DNA from 2 places in the Massilia sp. NBRC 108631 genome. Region 2 is predicted to be linked to the other one. Evidence: predicted binding sites of a transcription regulator. Region 2 holds the regulator's gene; the other holds the start of a gene.

Region 1 (8,244 bases), on a different contig from region 2:
CGCCCGCGTCGGCGTGCGCCGCGGCCCGCTGGGGATTGATCAGTTCGCGCCGCCGCGCGGCGTAGTCTTTGCTCAGCAGGCCCTGCACCGGCGCCTCCAGGTACTCGGGGTCGGCCAGGTAGGCGTTGCGGTCGGCGAAGGCGAGGCGGCTGGCTTCCAGGTACAAGTGCTCCACCTTGTCGCGCGGCATGGACCTCAGGTCGTAGCCTTCCAGGATATTGAGCGCCTCGGCCACCGCCACGCCGCCGCTGCTGGGCAGGGGCATGCCGTAGATGTCGTAGCCGCGATAGGTCGAGCGCAGCGGCTGGCGGATCCGGGCTTCATAGTTGGCCAGGTCGGCCATGGTCATGGCGCCGGCCCGGACCTTGCCGCCAGGCTGGTTGACGGTGTCGACGATGGCGCGTGCGATCTTGCCTTCATAAAACACCTTGATGCCGCCCGCCGCCAGTTCGCGGTAGGCCCTGGCCAGGTCCGGGTTGCGCAGCAGGCTGCCCGCCGGCAGCGCCTTGCCGTCCTTCAAGTAGAGCTTGGCCGTGGCGGGGAACAGCTGGAACTTGCTCTGGTTGGACGCCACCAGGCTGGAGAAATTGGCGTTTACCCGGAAGCCGTCCGCCGCCACCTTGATGGCCGGCTGCAGCACCTTCTTCAGCGGCATGGAGCCGTAGCGCTCCAGCGCCTCGTGCCAGCCGCGCACCGTGCCCGGCACGCCGACCGACATGCCGCTGGCCAGGGTCTGTTCGAAGTCGAGCGGCTTGCCGTCCTGCTGGAATATGGTGGGCTGGAAATTGGCCGGCGCCGTTTCGCGGTGGTCGATGGTGATGACGCGCTTGTCCCTGGCCAGGTAAATCATCATGAAGCCGCCGCCGCCGATGCCGCAGCTGAACGGATCGGTCACGCCCAGCGTGGCCGCCGCCGCAACCGCCGCGTCGACCGCGTTGCCGCCCTGGTTGAGGATGGCCAGGGCCGACTGGCTGGCCTGTTCGCTGATGGTGGCGACGGCGCCGCCGGTGCCGGTGGCGACCGGGCCCTTGGCCCAGGCGGGCGGGGCCATGGCGGCGCTGATGATGATGGTGGAAACAAGCAGGGAAGGGAGGGCGCGGCGGGCTGGTGAAGTCATGGGCACTCTTATCGGTAGCAAGGCTTGGGGGCTAGGAAATATCCACCCGCAAGCTTACCCGATAAGTTGGCGCAGGAGCATGGACTGCGGGCGGGTCCGGCGGTTCCAGGCCGGTCAGCGTAAAGCGCAGGCCTTGCTGGGTTGCGGTATTGCTACCGCCCGGCATCTTCTCGGCCAGTACGAAGTTGCTGGCGTTACCATTGTTGGTCAGCACAAAGCTGTAGCTGATATACCCCTCCCACACGCACACGGCGCCGGTCTTGCAGCGGCTGTCGTTGACGCGTTCCAGTTTCAGCGTGGCGGTGGGCGTCAGCGCCACGCTCTGGCCCGCCGTCAAGGTATAGGTGGCGCTTTTGCGCTTGGGTGCCGGCGGTGTCTCGCTCCCGCCGCCGTTCTGCGCCACCACGCTGCACGCGGCAACGATGCCGAAGCCGGCGAAGCAGGTAAGAAGGCTGATGATTCTGAGCTGCATATTCGTTCTCCTGTCTGGATCAAAATATTAGCTAAAACACATCAATTGCGGCGCACGCTTGCCCGAATGAAAGACAAAGGGTCAGGGTTAATGATTAATTAACCCTGACCCCATTTGTCGGTAAAGCAATTGCTTACACGTAGGCGGCGAGCGCGCCTTTCATTTTTTTCAGCGCGGCCGACTCGATCTGGCGGATGCGCTCAGCCGAGACGCCGAACTCGTCGGCCAGCGTGTGCAGCGTGGCGCCGGAGCCGTCGTCGTTGGCCAGCCAGCGCGCTTCGACGATGCGGCGCGAACGCGGGTCGAGCTTGCCCAGCGCCGTTTCCAGGCCTTCGGAATGCAGGCGCGTCACTTGCTCGGCTTCCAGCACGCGGGTCGGCTCGCTTTGCTCGGAGGACAGGTAGGCGATGGGCGCGAACTTGTCGTCTTCGTCGTCGGTTGGCGATTCCAGCGCGATGTCGCGGCCGCTCAGGCGCGTTTCCATCTCGATCACTTCTTCGCGCTTGACGTCCAGCAGCTTGGCCAGCTGGTCGATCTGCGTGGGCGACATGGCGTCCAGGCCGGTCTTGTGGCTGCGCAGGTTGAAGAACAGCTTGCGCTGGGCCTTGGTGGTGGCCACTTTGACCAGGCGCCAGTTCTTCAGGATGTACTCGTGGATTTCCGCCTTGATCCAGTGCATCGCGTAGGACACCAGGCGCACGCCCTGGTCGGCGTCGAAACGCTTGACGGCTTTCATCAGGCCGATATTGCCTTCCTGGATCAGGTCGGCGTGCGGCAGGCCGTAGCCCAGATAGCCGCGCGCGATCGACACCACCAGGCGCAGGTGCGACAGCACCAGCTCCTGCGCGGCGCCCAGGTCGTTGTTTTCCTTGAGGCTGCGGCCGAGGCGCTTCTCGTCTTCAGGCGTGAGCATAGGCAGGCGGTTCACCGCCGAAATGTAGGCGTCCAGGTTGCCCAGGTTGCCAGTGAATCCCAGTCCCAGTGCCATGGCATTCTTATTGGCTGGTACCAATGCGGCAGGTGCGGTCATCATAGTCATTTTTGTTTCCTCGCTCGTCGAACACGGAATGTTTCGGATTCTTGCATCTTGCTGGATACGTCTTAAACTCAGCTTAATCTTGCTCTAATGCATGAGTTAAGGTATCAGTTGGACATATATTAGCACTCTCAATCGGTGAGTGCCAATCGCCAGTTGCAATGCCCCTGATAGTGGTAATGCTATGGGGCGATTCTATTCGATGGTTTTTGACAAAGGCGCGGCAAACCGCCTTGTGTTTGCGAAACGTCAATACGGACAGGATAGCGGGGGGAGGCGGCGCGGACTGTGCGTGAACGCACTTTGGGCGGGTGAGCGCAGCGCGCGTAACCCGCCTCAGCTCAGTTCAGGCGGGCCAGGTGGCGCTGCACCGACAGCACCGCGCCGGTCAGGCCGAGTATGGCGGACACGGCCAGCAGGGCGGCCATCGGCAGCGGCTCGAGCGCGGCCAGCTGGAATTCGGACGCGTACAGGCGGGCGAACTCGGCAATAGCCTTGTTCAACGGCTGCAGCGCCAGCGCCACCGCGCCCAGCGCCACGCCGCCGGCGCACAGGCCCAGCAGCGCGCCGGTGTAGTAGAACGGACGGTGGATGAAGGTGTCGGTGGCGCCGATCAGCTTGGACACCAGGATTTCCTCGCGCTGCGTCAGCACCTGCAGGCGGATGGTGTTGAACACCACCGCCACCACCACGGTGCCCAGCGTGGCCGCCAGCAGCAGCAGGGCCAGCTTGAGGACGCCGATCAGCGCGGCCAGGCGCTTGACCCAGGTCGAGTCGATCTGCACCGTGTCCACGCCGGGCAGGGCGCGCATCTGTTCGGCCAGCAGGTCCACGTCCAGCCCGGCCGCCGCGCTGCGGAAGGCGTCCAGCTTGACGATGTAGCTGTCCGGCAGCGGATTTTCGCCCAGGGTGGCGATCACGTCCGACAGGCCGCTCTTGCCTTTCAGGTTGTCCAGCGCCTTTTCGCGCGGCACGAAGATGATCTTGGCGTCCTTCATCAGTTCGCGCAGCGGCGTGGCCAGCGCGGCCGATTGCTCGCGCGCCACGTCCTGCTTCATGAACAGGCTGATTTCCGGATCGACCGACATCTGTTCGGACAGCGGGCGCACATTGTCCAGCAGGGTCAGCCCCATGAAGGGCAGCGCCAGGGCGATGGCCACCACCAGGATGTTGAACAGGAAACTGCCGGGCGCCTTGCGCAGGTGCACCAGCGCGGCGCCCAGCGCGAAGCCGTGTTGACGGAACCAGCTGCTCATGCTGCCACCTCCTGCGCCGTGGCGGCGTCGATGCTTTGCAGCTGGCCCTGTTTCAAATGGATTACGCGCGCCGCGCCGGCCAGCACCTGGTCGTCGTGGGTGGAAATCAGGCAGGTCACGCCCACCGAGTGGAAGGCGCGCAGCGCGTCCAGCACGCGGTCGGCGCTGGCGCGGTCCAGGTTGGCGGTCGGCTCGTCGGCCAGGATGATTTGCGGGCGGTTGACAATGGCGCGCGCGATCGAGACGCGCTGCTGTTCGCCGCCGGACAGGGCCAGCGGCGAGGCGTTGGCGCGGTCGCCCAGGCCCACCTTGTCGAGTGCGGCGCGGGCGCGCTGCTCGGCTTGGGCGCGCGGCTGGCCGGTCACCATCAGCGGCATCATCACGTTGGCGAGGATGGAGCGGTCGGTCAGCAGGCGCTGTTCCTGGAAGATCAGGCCCAGGTTGCGGCGCAGAAAGGGCACGCCGGCCGGCTTCAGCTTGCCGATGTCCTGGCCGTTGACGATCACCTTGCCCGAGCTGGGGCGCTCCATGGCGGCGATCATCTTGAGCAGGGTGGACTTGCCGGCGCCGGACGGGCCGGCCAGGAACACCAGTTCGCCCTTGTCGACGGTGAGCGAGACGTCGCGCAAGGCGGTGGCGTCGGCCGAGTATTGTTTGCTAACGTGCTGGAATTCAATCATGGGCGGGGGCCGTCCTCATATCGTTCAGCCCAGCAGGGCTTCGACAAATTCCGTGGCGTTGAAGGGCTGCAGGTCTTCGATGCGCTCGCCGATGCCGATGAAGTACACCGGCACCGGGCGCACGCGGGCGATGGCCGCGATCACGCCGCCCTTGGCCGTGCCGTCCAGCTTGGTGATGATCAGGCCGCTCAACTGCAGCGCGTCGTCGAAGGCTTTCACCTGCGCCAGCGCGTTCTGGCCGGTGTTGCCGTCGATCACCAGCAGGGTTTCATGCGGCGCGCCTTCCAGGCCCTTGCCCAGCACGCGCTTGACCTTTTTCAGCTCTTCCATCAGGTGCAACTGGGTCGGCAGGCGGCCGGCGGTGTCGATCATCACCACATCGATGCCCTTGGCCTTGGCCGACTGCACCGCGTCGTAGGACACGGCGGCCGGGTCGCCCGACTCTTGCGAGATGACGGTGACGTTGTTGCGCTGGCCCCACACCATCAGCTGCTCGCGCGCGGCGGCGCGGAAGGTGTCGCCGGCGGCCAGCAGCACCGACTGGCCGTGGCCCTGCATGTGCTTGGCCAGCTTGCCGATGGTGGTGGTCTTGCCGGCGCCGTTGACGCCGGAAATCATCATCACCAGCGGCTGGTGGCGGCCCAGTTCAAACGGTTTCTGCAGCGGCGCCAGCAGCTCTATCATCAGCGTTTTCAGCGCGGTCTTGACGGCGGCCGCGTCCAGCAGCTTGTCCTCCTTGACCTTGCGCTTGAGCGCGTCGAGCAGGAACTGGGTGGCGTCCACGCCGGCGTCGGCCATCAGCAGGGCCGCTTCCAGCTCGTCGTACAGGTCGTCATCGATCTTGGCGCCGACGAACAGCACCGACAGGTTGGCGGAAGTCTTGGACAGCCCGGCTTTCAGGCGGGCCATCCAGTTCGGCTTGTCCTGCTCGGCGCCGGGCGCAATCACGGGGGCGGGCGGGGCGGACGCGGTGGCCGGCGTGACGTCGGCATGGGCTGCGGGAGCGGCTGCCTGGGGCAGGGCGGGAGGCGTGTCGGGCTGGACAGGTTTTTTCTTGAAGAAGCTAAACATTGGTGTGCGGTAGAGGGCTTCAAGCGAAGGTCCGGCGGCGCCGGACGGGGAAATCTGCCGGTATTCTACCAGAGCGCGGGCCGCCGGCCGCTGCGGGGTTGTTCGATGATTAACCGTGAGTCAACTACGCGTGCATCAACTGCGCATTAACCGATCGGCAAGGCCTGGGTGCGCATGCGCACGCGCCAGTCGGCAATACCGACGCCGATTTCGGCCAGCTGGAACACGCGCACGAAGGCGGGCGGACGCTTGCGCAGCGCCGAGCAGTTGCCGCCGGCCCAGATTTCCACCGTGTCCGGCAGGCGCGCGCGCAGCTCCTTCAAGCCGTCCAGCGCCTGGCGCGGGTTCATGGAGGCCGACAGCGACAACGCCACGCTGTCCACGCCCAGGCTGCGGGCGGCATCGGCGATGTCCGGCACCGGGGTCTGGATGCCGAGCGAGATGGCGTGCGCGCCTTCGGCGGCGAACAGCGCTTCGGCCATCAGCAGGCCCAGGCCATGGCGTTCCTGCGGCAGGGTGGTGAGCAGGATGCGCGGGCGCGGCGCGCCGTTGTGCCCGGCGTTTGCCTGCGGCACCGAGAAGATGGCGCTGCGCATCACCATCTGCAGCGATTCGGCGAACAGGTGCTCTTCGAAGACGGCGAAGCGGCCGGCGGCCCAGGCGTCGCCCACCATCACCGTCAGCGGCGTGACCAGGTCGATGACAAAGCTCTTCAGGCCCATCACCAGTAAAGCTTGCGACAGCTTGCGGCGCAGCGCATCCATCTGGTGCGCCTTGCACAGGTCGAGGTAAACCTGCAGTTCCGGGTGGTGTGCGCGGCTGCGCGCCTTGCTCCCGTCGGCCGCCTTCTCGGCCAGCGCTTGCAGTTCTTCCGGACTGTATTGGATGACTTTGCCGGGACGGAAGCCGAGGTCGATCAGCCTTTTTACCAGGCGCAGCTTGACCACCTGTTCGGTGGGGTAGACGCGTTCGCCGAACGGGTCGCGCAGGGGCTGCGGGAAGTCGTAGCGGCGCTCCCAGACGCGCAAGGTTTCCTTGGCCACGCCGGTGTCGCGCTCAACGTCGCTGATGGTACTGGGGACTGTCAAAGAAGGGGCCTCAGTGTTCATGTTGCATAAGCGGCCACATGTTCGGGGTGGCCGCGCTTTCAAGGCGCCCGGGCTTGCACCCGGTTGCGAACTGCATTCTACAATCGTTTCGGTAGAGAAAGTGTCCCGTGCCGTGGCCGGCTTTCCGCCGAATCTCCCCTATGCCGAAGCTTGTCCACGACACAGGCTGGCCAGCCCGAACAATGAACACAATTCAGCTTGTGGCGCTTGGTTTGTCTTGGACAACAAAAGTCAACAAAGTGAAAAAAAATTCCCGAAGTGTTGTATCCGGGCGGCGGGAAATGTCACTGTCGAAGCAGACTCGATAAGTAAACCATAGGCGCTCCGGCGCCGTCGTCAAGGGGCGTGCGCAGGGGGCGCTGCCACAAAACCGGCGCGCCGCGCATTCTATTGTGGAAATTACTTATAACTAACAAGTCCAAGCAGAACTGGTCTGATTGCTGTATAAATAATGCTGTTTGGTTCAGCTTGCAGTTCACTCTACACTCGCACACTGGACGATTCATAACACTTGCTGGATTAGCAAACGGCCAGTATAGTGCCGCCTCCAGAGCCGACCGCTCTGTGACGAAGCCGGCAACAGCGAGCGGCAGCCTATATAAGTGACGCGTTTCTTATCCGAAATCGCAGTGTGGCAATCGGGGATTGCCCTCACAAATAACAAAGTGTGGCGCCAGCATGACTGGGCGCCGACAAGCACAAGAATTGAGCCGTGGTTCCAGCTTTACCCTTTTATGCAACACAAACTGAAGGAAACTCGTAATGAAAAAAACTCTGATCTCCATCGCAGTTCTGGGCGCAATGAGCACTGCTGCGTTTGCCCAATCGAACGTCACCATCTACGGTATCGTTGATGCTGGCGTGGTCTCCGAGCGTGGCGGCAAAGCAGGCAACGTAACGAAAGTAAGCAGTGGTGTTGCTAGCGCGTCCCGTCTGGGCTTCCGCGGTACGGAAGACCTGGGTGGCGGCCTGTCCGCCGTGTTCCTGCTGGAAGCCGGCTTCGCAGCCGACACCGGCGTGGGCGACACCTCCGGCCTGTTCCAGCGTCAATCGTACGTTGGCCTGGTATCGAAAGAAGCCGGCAGCCTGACCCTGGGCCGTCAGTACACCCCAATGTACCTGGCGCTGTCGCAAGTTGCCGATCCATTCCAGGCTGGCCTGGCCGGTTCGGCCAAGAACCTGTTTGGCGCTTCGGGCATGAACGTGCGTGCTTCGAACTCGGTCAACTACAAAACCCCGACCTACAGTGGCTTCAGCGGTGAATTCCAGTACGGCGTAGGCGAGCAGTCGAAAGCCGACGCTGGCCGTCAGCTGGGCGTGTCCCTGAACTACGGCAACGGCCCTCTGCAGGCTCGCCTGGCTTACAACAACCGCAACAACGACACCGCCGCTGCCGGCGTGCCGGTTGTGAACCGTGACTACGCGCACAGCACCCTGTTCGCCGCCAACTACGACTTCACCGTTGCCAAAGCGTTCTTCGCTTACAGCGATGACAAGGGTCCA
Region 2 (8,244 bases):
CCGGTGCTCAAATACGCCACCTTCGGGCGCGGCATCAACATCACGCTCGGCCTGCCGCTGATCCGCACCTCGGTCGACCACGGCACCGCGCTCGACCTGGCCGCGCAAGGCCTGGGCCGCGCCGAATGCGGCAGCATGGAAGCGGCCATCGCCGCGGCCGCCGCCATGGCCGGCGCCGCTCACCACATTTAAAAGAACAACCATGAAACACATCGCACGCAAACGCTTCGGCCAGAACTTCCTGCACGACGACAACGTCCTGTCCAGCATCACCGAATCCATCAACCCGCGCCCCGGCGACGCCATGGTGGAAATCGGCCCTGGGCTGGCCGCGATGACCGACCAGCTGCTGCGTTCGTTGCCCCACATGCACGTGGTCGAGCTGGACCGCGACCTGGTGGCGCGGCTGGAAAAGAAATACCCGCGCGACAAGCTGACCATCCACTCCGGCGACGCGCTCAAGTTCGACTTCGGCAGCATCCCGGTGCCGGCAGGGCAAAAGCTGCGGGTGGTCGGCAACCTGCCGTACAACATCTCCAGCCCGCTGCTGTTCCACCTGGCCGACTTCGCGCCGCAGGTGCAGGACCAGCACTTCATGCTGCAAAAAGAAGTGGTCGAGCGCATGGTGGCCGAGCCGGGCAGCAAGGTATATGGCCGGCTGTCGGTGATGCTGCAATGGCGCTACCACATGGACCTGCTGTTCGTGGTGCCGCCGGAAGCGTTCGACCCGCCGCCAAAGGTCGATTCGGCCATCGTGCGCATGATCCCGGTGGCCAAGCCGCTGCCGTGCGACCGCGAGACCCTGGAAGCGGTGGTGCAGAAGGCGTTCTCCCAGCGCCGCAAGGTGATCCGCAACTGCCTGTCCGGCATGTTCACCGAAGAGCAGATCCGCGCCGCCGGCATCGACCCCACCGCCCGCCCCGAGACGGTCGCACTGGAAGGCTACGTCGCCCTCGCCAACTTGCTGAAACCGGTCTAACTTTCCCAACCCCAAAATGGGGTCAGGGTTAATTATCTATGCAATCCACGCATAGATAATTAACCCTGACCCCATTTTGCGTTGGAGCAAGCAAAAAAAAAAGCCCGCTCAGGGAGCGGGCTAAATCCAATTCTTTGGGAAGAAATGGAGGAGACAGGTGCATTATGCTGCGCCGCAGAATATATCGCCAATTTATTTTGGCGATACCAGTTATTCTGCTAATTTATATCTCCCCGCTCCTTCTTACGGCGTCGGTGCGCAGGTCACCACGATGTTGGCGCGCGGGGCGTTGCCCATCACGTCGGTGCCATTGGCAACGCTGCAGCCCAGCTTGACCGGGCTGACCGTGACCGAGGTGATTTCCAGCACGGACACGCCGTAGGCCTGGCCATCCGCGACCGGGGTGCCGAAGGTGAAGTTCGGCGTGTCCTTGGTCAGCAGGACCTGGCCGCCCAGGCTGCCGTTGGTCAGCTTGACGTTGTAGTCGCCGGTGATGCCGGTGACCGTGCCGCCTATGGTGTAGGTGTTCTGGGTGCAGATTACGCTGGCCGAGATGGAGGCGGTGTGGCCGGCCGAACCGCTGCCGTTGACCACGCTGCACGTCATGTGGTCCGGCTGCTTCAGCACCTTGATGTCGTAGGCGGTACCGTAGGAAATGCTGTTGCCGAACTTGAAGGTGGTGGCGCCCACCGGCACCGGCAGGTTGTCGCTGCCGTTTTGCAGCACCAGGCCGCTATTGGCCATCGGCTGCGAAACGCCTTGGCTGGTGACGAACACGCCGGCCACGTCGAACGACGCTTTGCCGCCGCAGGCGCTCAGCGCCAGCAGCAGGGCCGCCGCAGCGGTAGTGCGTACAGGGAATGCTTTCATGTATTGCTCCAGGCTTGTTTGATCACGCAGGTTTGTTCACGCAGGTCACGGCGACGGTGTTGACGGCGGCCATCGGCATCTTGGCCGCAGTGCCGTTGGCGACGGTGCAGTTCTGCCCGGCCGGCTGCGTGAGCACGGTCACGCCGTACGGCGCGCCGTTCGGCACCGGGACCGGGAAGGTGAACGTGGTGGCGCCAGGCAGGATGGCTACCGTGTTGTCGCCGTTGGCCAATGCCAGGCCGGCGCCGGTCAGGCCGCTAACCGTGCCGCCCAGCGCAAACGGCTCGGTGGAGCAGGTGATCACCGTGGTGCTGTAGGTGTAGTAGTTGATCTTGTTCTTGTTGTTGCTCGGCAGGCAAGTCTGGCCGTCCGGGCTCTTGTCGACCTTCACTTCGAACGCGGTGTCCGGCGCCAGCAGGTCGGGGAAGGAGAAGCTGGACGGCGCGCCGTCGATCACCAGCTGCTTGCCGCCGTTGCTCAGGATCAGGCCGGCACGGTTCAGGCCGATAATGCTGCCGCTCACCGGCAGGCTGCCGCTGTCGCTGCCGCCGCAAGCGGCCAGCGCGCTGGCCAACAGCAGGGCGGCGCCGCAACGCGAGGTCAAACTTTTCATAAAACTCTCCAGATACTGATGTAGGTACAAAGGTAAGGAAGGCCGGGCCTTGCGGCTGCGGAGGCAAGAGGCGCAATCGGCGCCTATTTTAGTGCATCCGGAACCGGCAACTTGTAACAGCTTGTGACTTTTGACATGCGAAACCGGCTATTGTACTTGTGTCACGCTGCATACGGAGCGTCGGCCGCTGATACGGCAGCGGTTTTTTATCGCGCCATGGCGGTCGTGCACCGTCACACTCCACTCGCCCGGCGCGCCGCGCTCCATGGCCATGAAGCCGAAGCCGCCTATCCAGCTGCTGAACTGATCGACCACCGCACCGGGCGCCGGGGTGATGCCGGCCGGTAGCCTGGCCGGCAGCGGGGCCATGGCCTCGGCGGTGCCGGAGAAGCCTGCCACGAACTGGGTCGGGTGCGCACTGGAAAAGCTCAGCTGCTGCCACAGGTGCACATGCCCGGACAGCAGCGCCTGCACCCGCGCCGGCAACAGCTGCGGATTGAGCGAACCGAAGCTTTGCTGCAGGCCGAGGTCGCCCAGGTGCCAGGCCAGCGCCCCGTTTGGCTGGACTTCGGCGCCCACACCCAGGATGGGGTGGTGCATCACGGCGATGTTCCACTCGGCCTGCTGCGCCAGCCCGTCCAGCCGCTGGTAGGTGGCGCGGTATTGCTCGTGGCCGGTGTCCCCCGGTTTCAGCCCTTTCCAGGTGGTGGAAGCCGTGTCGGCCACCAGCAGCTGGGCGCCGCCGCCCAGCGGTACGGCGTAGGGCGCGCTGTAGTTGGCGTCGCCGTCGCGTGCGGGATCGATGCAGTCGCGGCCGCTCTGCAGGGGGCGTGGGTCGAGCAGGCGCCACCAGCCCTGCCCGGCGCGCTCGCAGTGTTCGTGGTTGCCGCGCGCCACGACCCATGGCGCGGCCGCCAGCAGGGCGGCCCCGGGGCGGAAGAAGTCTTCGCGCCAGGTGTCCCAGCCGTAGCCGTAGGGGCTGCCGGCGCAGCCCGCCTTGCCGGGCGGGCAGGGGCTTTCCCGGTAGTGGTAGTCGCCCACGTGCACCACCAGGTCCGGCTTCCAGGCCGCCGCCGCCGCCGCCACCGTGGCGAAGGGGTAGGCTTGCGGGTCGTTGCAGTCCTGGAATTCGTTGCCGCTCCTTTTAAGGCGGCAGCCGGTGTCGCCGATGACGACGATGCGCTGCGGCGCGGGGCGCGGCAGCGGCAAGGCGGTGGCAAAGCCCGGCCCTTCCACCCTGGCGCTGTCGGCTCCGGGCGGCAGGTCCGCTTCGCACACGCGTAGCGGGAAGGCGGAGGGCTTGGCGTCGCCCTTGGTGGCGTTGGGGCGCAGCGGCAGGGTGGCCGGCGCGGCGCGCTGCGCCATCGGGCGGCTGGCGCCATCGACCATGATGGCGGGGCAGGCTGCCGCGTCGAGCACCACGCGCGCGACGGCGCCGGACTCGCCCACCAGCACGTAGGCGGCGTAGCCGCCCTGCGCGTCCGGTGCGGCCGGGGCGGACAGCTGTGCCGGCCCTGCCGTGGGCTGGAGGGAACAGGCTGCCAGCAAAGCCAGCTGGGCCAGCGCGGCCAGCGGCCGCCATGCCCGCCATAGCGGCGACAATGGCAGCGGGGAGGGGGCGCGCAAGGCGGGCAGTTGGGGCAAGGGACACTCCGTGTGGACAATCCGCTAATTTAGCATGCGCTGGCCCTGCCTTGCACCGCAACCGCAGCGCCGCCGCGTGCTCCCCATGCCGCCGCAGCCGTGCGACAATACCGCCATGACTGCCCGCATGCCCCCGAAAGCCATCCTGTTCGACCTGGACGACACGCTGTGGCCGATTGCCCCGGTGATCGCCCAGGCCGAAGTGACCCTGCACGCCTGGCTGGCCGAGCACGCCCCGCGCGTGGCGCAGCAGTTCTCCATCGACCAGCTGCGCGCGCGCCGCATGGCGCTGCTGGCCGAGCGCCCCGAGCTGCACGTGGACCTGGCCAGCCTGCGCCGCGCCGGCCTGCAGGCGGCGTTCGCTGAGCTGGGCGAGGACGAGCGCCACCTGGACGGCGCCATGCGCCATTTCTCGGCCGCGCGCAACGCCGTCCAGCTGTACGATGATGTGCTGCCCGGCCTGCTCAAGCTGAAGGAGCGCCTGGTGCTGGGCACCATCACCAACGGCAACGCGGATCTTGAAGTTGTCGGCATGGCCCACCATTTCAAGGTGTCGCTGGCGGCCGCCCACTTCGGCAGCGCCAAGCCGGACCCGGCCATTTTCCTGGAAGCGTGCCGGGTGCTGAACGTGCCGCCGTCGGCGGCGGTATATGTCGGCGACGATTTGAAACTGGACGTGGAGGGCGCCCAGCGCGCCGGCCTGCGCGCGGTGTGGATGAACCGGCGCGGCGCCGCCGCCCTGGCCGAGGCCGAGGCGCACGGCATCGCGCCGGACGCCGTCTGCGCCACATTCGACGAACTTCTGCACTGGCTGGAGACCCAGCTGGCAGATTGATCTACAGCCAGCGCGCGTCTGCGTGCATAATAACCCTATGCAACTCGATATTCGTGCCCAAACCCTGCTCAAGGCGCTCGTGGAGCGCTACATTGCCGACGGCCAGCCGGTAGGCTCGCGCGCGCTGTCGAAAATCTCGGGACTGGAGCTGTCCCCGGCCACCATCCGCAACATCATGGCGGACCTGGAGGAGCTGGGCTACGTATCCAGCCCGCACACCTCGGCCGGCCGCATTCCCACGCCGCGCGGCTACCGCATCTTCGTCGACACGCTGCTGACGGTGCAGCATATCGACGAGAGCTCGGTGGAGGCGCGCATGCGCCTGCCCAGCCAGCAGCCGCAAAAGCTGATCGCCAACGCGGCGCAGATGCTGTCCTCGCTGTCCCAGTTTGCCGGGGTGGTGATGGCACCGCGCCACGAGTCGGTGTTCCAGCAGATTGAATTCCTGCGCCTGTCGGAGAAGCGCATCCTGCTGGTGATCGTCAGCCCGGCCGGCGACGTGCAGAACCGCATGCTGCTGACCGACGTCGACTACACGCCGGCCCAGCTGGTGCAATCGGCCAACTACATCAACCAGCATTACAGCGGCCTGGCGCTGGAGGAAGTGCGCGGACGCATGCAGGGCGAGCTGCGCCAGCTGCAGACCGACATGGGACGCCTGATGCAGCAGGCGGTGGAGGCCGGCAGCGAAGCGATGGCCGACAGCGCGGACGACATGGTCATTTCCGGCGAGCGCAACCTGCTGTCGGTGAGCGACTTGTCGTCCAACATGACGTCGCTGCGCCAGATGTTCGACATGTTCGAGCAGAAGACCGGCCTGATGCAGCTGCTGGACGTGTCGAGCAAGGCTTCCGGCGTGCAGATCTACATCGGCGGCGAGTCGAACCTGGTGCCGATGGACGAGATGAGCGTGGTGACCGCGCCGTACGAGGCGAACGGCAAGATTGTCGGCACGCTGGGGGTGATCGGGCCGACGCGCATGGCTTACGAGCGGGTGATACCGATCGTCGATATCACCGCCAAGCTGCTGTCAAACGCGCTCAGCAACCACTAGGCTACCATCAGGCAGCCATTAGGCGACCACGCGCCAACCACTCAGGAAATTACGGCTTGTGCGGGCAGGCCGTCTTGACGCAGTTGCCGTAGATGGCCAGCGCGTGCTCGGCGATCTTGAAGCCGCGCGCTTCGGCAATGCTTTGCTGGCGCTGCTCGATTTCTTCGTCGAAGAATTCTTCCACCCGGCCGCAGTCCAGGCACACCAGGTGGTCATGGTGCGAGCCGGCGTTCAGCTCGAAGATGGCTTTGCCGGTCTCGAAGTGGTTGCGGTTCAGCAGGCCGGCCTGCTCGAACTGGGTCAGCACACGGTAGACCGTTGCCAGGCCAACATCCATATTGTCCGCCAGCAGGATCTTGTAAACATCCTCCGCAGTCAGGTGGCGCACCGGGCTATTCTGGAAAATGTCGAGGATCTTCAGGCGCGGTAAAGTCGCTTTCAGGCCGCTTGCCTTCAGGTCGGTTGGGTTGTTGCTCATGTTTCTTACTCGTGTGTGGGACAATGTGCTTTATCATATAGTGTTTTGGCACTTCCGCTCAATCGATTTGAGGTCATTTATGCGCATCACCCAGGCTATACCGCAGTCCATGTTGCACACTATGAAACGCCGCACGCCCCTCGCGGCGGGCGCGATTTGCCTTGCGCTGGCCGTTTCCGGCTGCGCCTCGCTCAGCACGCTGGGCGAAAAGAAGGCTGACCTGAAGGTCGAAGACAACGCGGTGGTGGCCGGCAAGGGCGCCCAGGTCCGCAGCATTTCGCAGCTGCAGAAATTCATGTGGTTCTTCTCCCCTTACCGTCCCGACATCCAGCAGGGCAACTTCATCTCCCAGGAAATGCTGCAGCAGCTGAAGCCCGGCATGACGCGCGACCAGGTCCGCTTCATCCTCGGCACCCCGCTGTTGCAGGACATCTTCCACGCCGACCGCTGGGACTATCCGTTCCGCCTGGCGCGCGGCAATGGCGAGACCATCGACAGCACCGTGGTGGTGTACTTCAAGGAAGGCAAGGTTGACCGCTTCGAAGGCGGCAACCTGCCCACCGAGCAGGAGTACATCGCGCTGATCGCCGGTCCGCCGAAAAACGCCAAGCAGGTGCTGAAAGAGCAGAACAAGGGCGTGTCGCCGACCTCGGCGCCGCTGCCGGCCGGCACCGACTCGGGCGCAGGCGCGGCCGTGCCGGTCACGCCGAAAATCGAATCGAAGTAAGAAGGACCGAGCATGACTGAACTGAACATTGCAATCGCGGGCGCGAGCGGCCGCATGGGCCGCATGCTGATCGAAGCCGTGCAGGGCACGCCGGAAGTGCGCCTGTCCGGCGCGCTGGACCGCGAAGGTTCGCCCAGCCTGGGCCAGGACGCCGCCGCCTTCTCCGGCAAGCCGGCCGGCGTGGCCATCGAATCGGACCTGGCCAAGGGCCTGGCCGGCGCGCAGGTGCTGATCGACTTCACGCGCCCCGAAGGCACGCTGGAACACCTGGCCTACTGCGCCGAGCACGGCATCAAGATGGTGATCGGCACCACCGGTTTCGACGAGGCCGGCAAGGCGGCCATCGCCGCGGCGGCCAAGAAGACCGCCATCGTGTTCGCGCCCAATATGAGCGTGGGCGTGAACGTTACGCTCAAGCTGCTGCAACTGGCGGCCAGGAACCTGAACGTGGGCTATGACATCGAAATCATCGAAGCGCACCACCGCCACAAGGTGGACGCGCCGTCCGGCACCGCGCTGAAGATGGGCGAAGTGGTGGCCGAGGCGCTGGGCCGCGACCTGAAGGATTGCGCGGTCTACGCGCGCGAAGGCGTGACCGGTCCGCGCGATCCGTCCTCGATCGGCTTTGCCACCATCCGCGGCGGCGACATCATCGGCGACCACACCGTGCTGTTCGCGGCGGACGGCGAGCGCATCGAGATCAGCCACAAGTCCAGCAGCCGCGTGTCCTATGCCAACGGTTCGGTGCGCGCCGCGCGCTTCCTGGCCGACAAGTCCGTGGGCCTGTTCGACATGAATGACGTGCTGTCGCTGAACTGACGATGAACGACCTGGAGAACCACTTCAGCCTGGCCCGCTACTGGGAGCAGGGCGATGCGCTGAGCCACGCGGTGGCCTATGTGCTGCTGGCGATGTCGCTGGTGAGCTGGTACTTCATCCTGTCCAAGGCGTTCGCCTCGTGGCGGGTGCGGCGCAGCGCCGGCGCCGTGGAAATCTTCTGGAACGCACCCACCATGGGCGACGGCGTGGCCGCGCTGGAAGCGG

Evidence for each region. Region 2 encodes HrcA, which represses chaperone genes, less so after heat shock. Its sites were predicted from a motif close to TTAGCACTCNNNNNNNNNGAGTGCTAA; they were not measured.
Region 1: a site for HrcA is predicted at 2,748-2,774, ahead of rpoH (RNA polymerase sigma factor RpoH). Genes of this name have one in related genera too.

Annotation. Positions count from the first base shown of each region.
Region 1 covers NZ_BAAKJE010000198.1:57,266-65,509, reverse strand. Annotated here, with positions in the region: gene ggt (gamma-glutamyltransferase) at 1-1,117, opposite strand, end outside; gene AC6H42_RS21860 (hypothetical protein) at 1,149-1,589, opposite strand; gene rpoH (RNA polymerase sigma factor RpoH) at 1,723-2,622, opposite strand; gene ftsX (permease-like cell division protein FtsX) at 2,967-3,881, opposite strand; gene AC6H42_RS21845 (cell division ATP-binding protein FtsE) at 3,878-4,561, opposite strand; gene ftsY (signal recognition particle-docking protein FtsY) at 4,586-5,632, opposite strand; gene AC6H42_RS21835 (MerR family transcriptional regulator) at 5,779-6,720, opposite strand; gene AC6H42_RS21830 (porin) at 7,504-8,244, shown strand, end outside.
Region 2 covers NZ_BAAKJE010000152.1:9,719-17,962, forward strand. Annotated here, with positions in the region: gene pdxA (4-hydroxythreonine-4-phosphate dehydrogenase PdxA) at 1-192, shown strand, start outside; gene rsmA (16S rRNA (adenine(1518)-N(6)/adenine(1519)-N(6))-dimethyltransferase RsmA) at 203-979, shown strand; gene AC6H42_RS16680 (hypothetical protein) at 1,223-1,849, opposite strand; gene AC6H42_RS16685 (hypothetical protein) at 1,872-2,462, opposite strand; gene AC6H42_RS16690 (metallophosphoesterase family protein) at 2,610-4,106, opposite strand; gene AC6H42_RS16695 (HAD family hydrolase) at 4,222-4,941, shown strand; gene hrcA (heat-inducible transcriptional repressor HrcA) at 4,979-5,995, shown strand; gene fur (ferric iron uptake transcriptional regulator) at 6,045-6,473, opposite strand; gene AC6H42_RS16710 (outer membrane protein assembly factor BamE) at 6,595-7,200, shown strand; gene dapB (4-hydroxy-tetrahydrodipicolinate reductase) at 7,213-8,019, shown strand; gene AC6H42_RS16720 (MotA/TolQ/ExbB proton channel family protein) at 8,022-8,244, shown strand, end outside.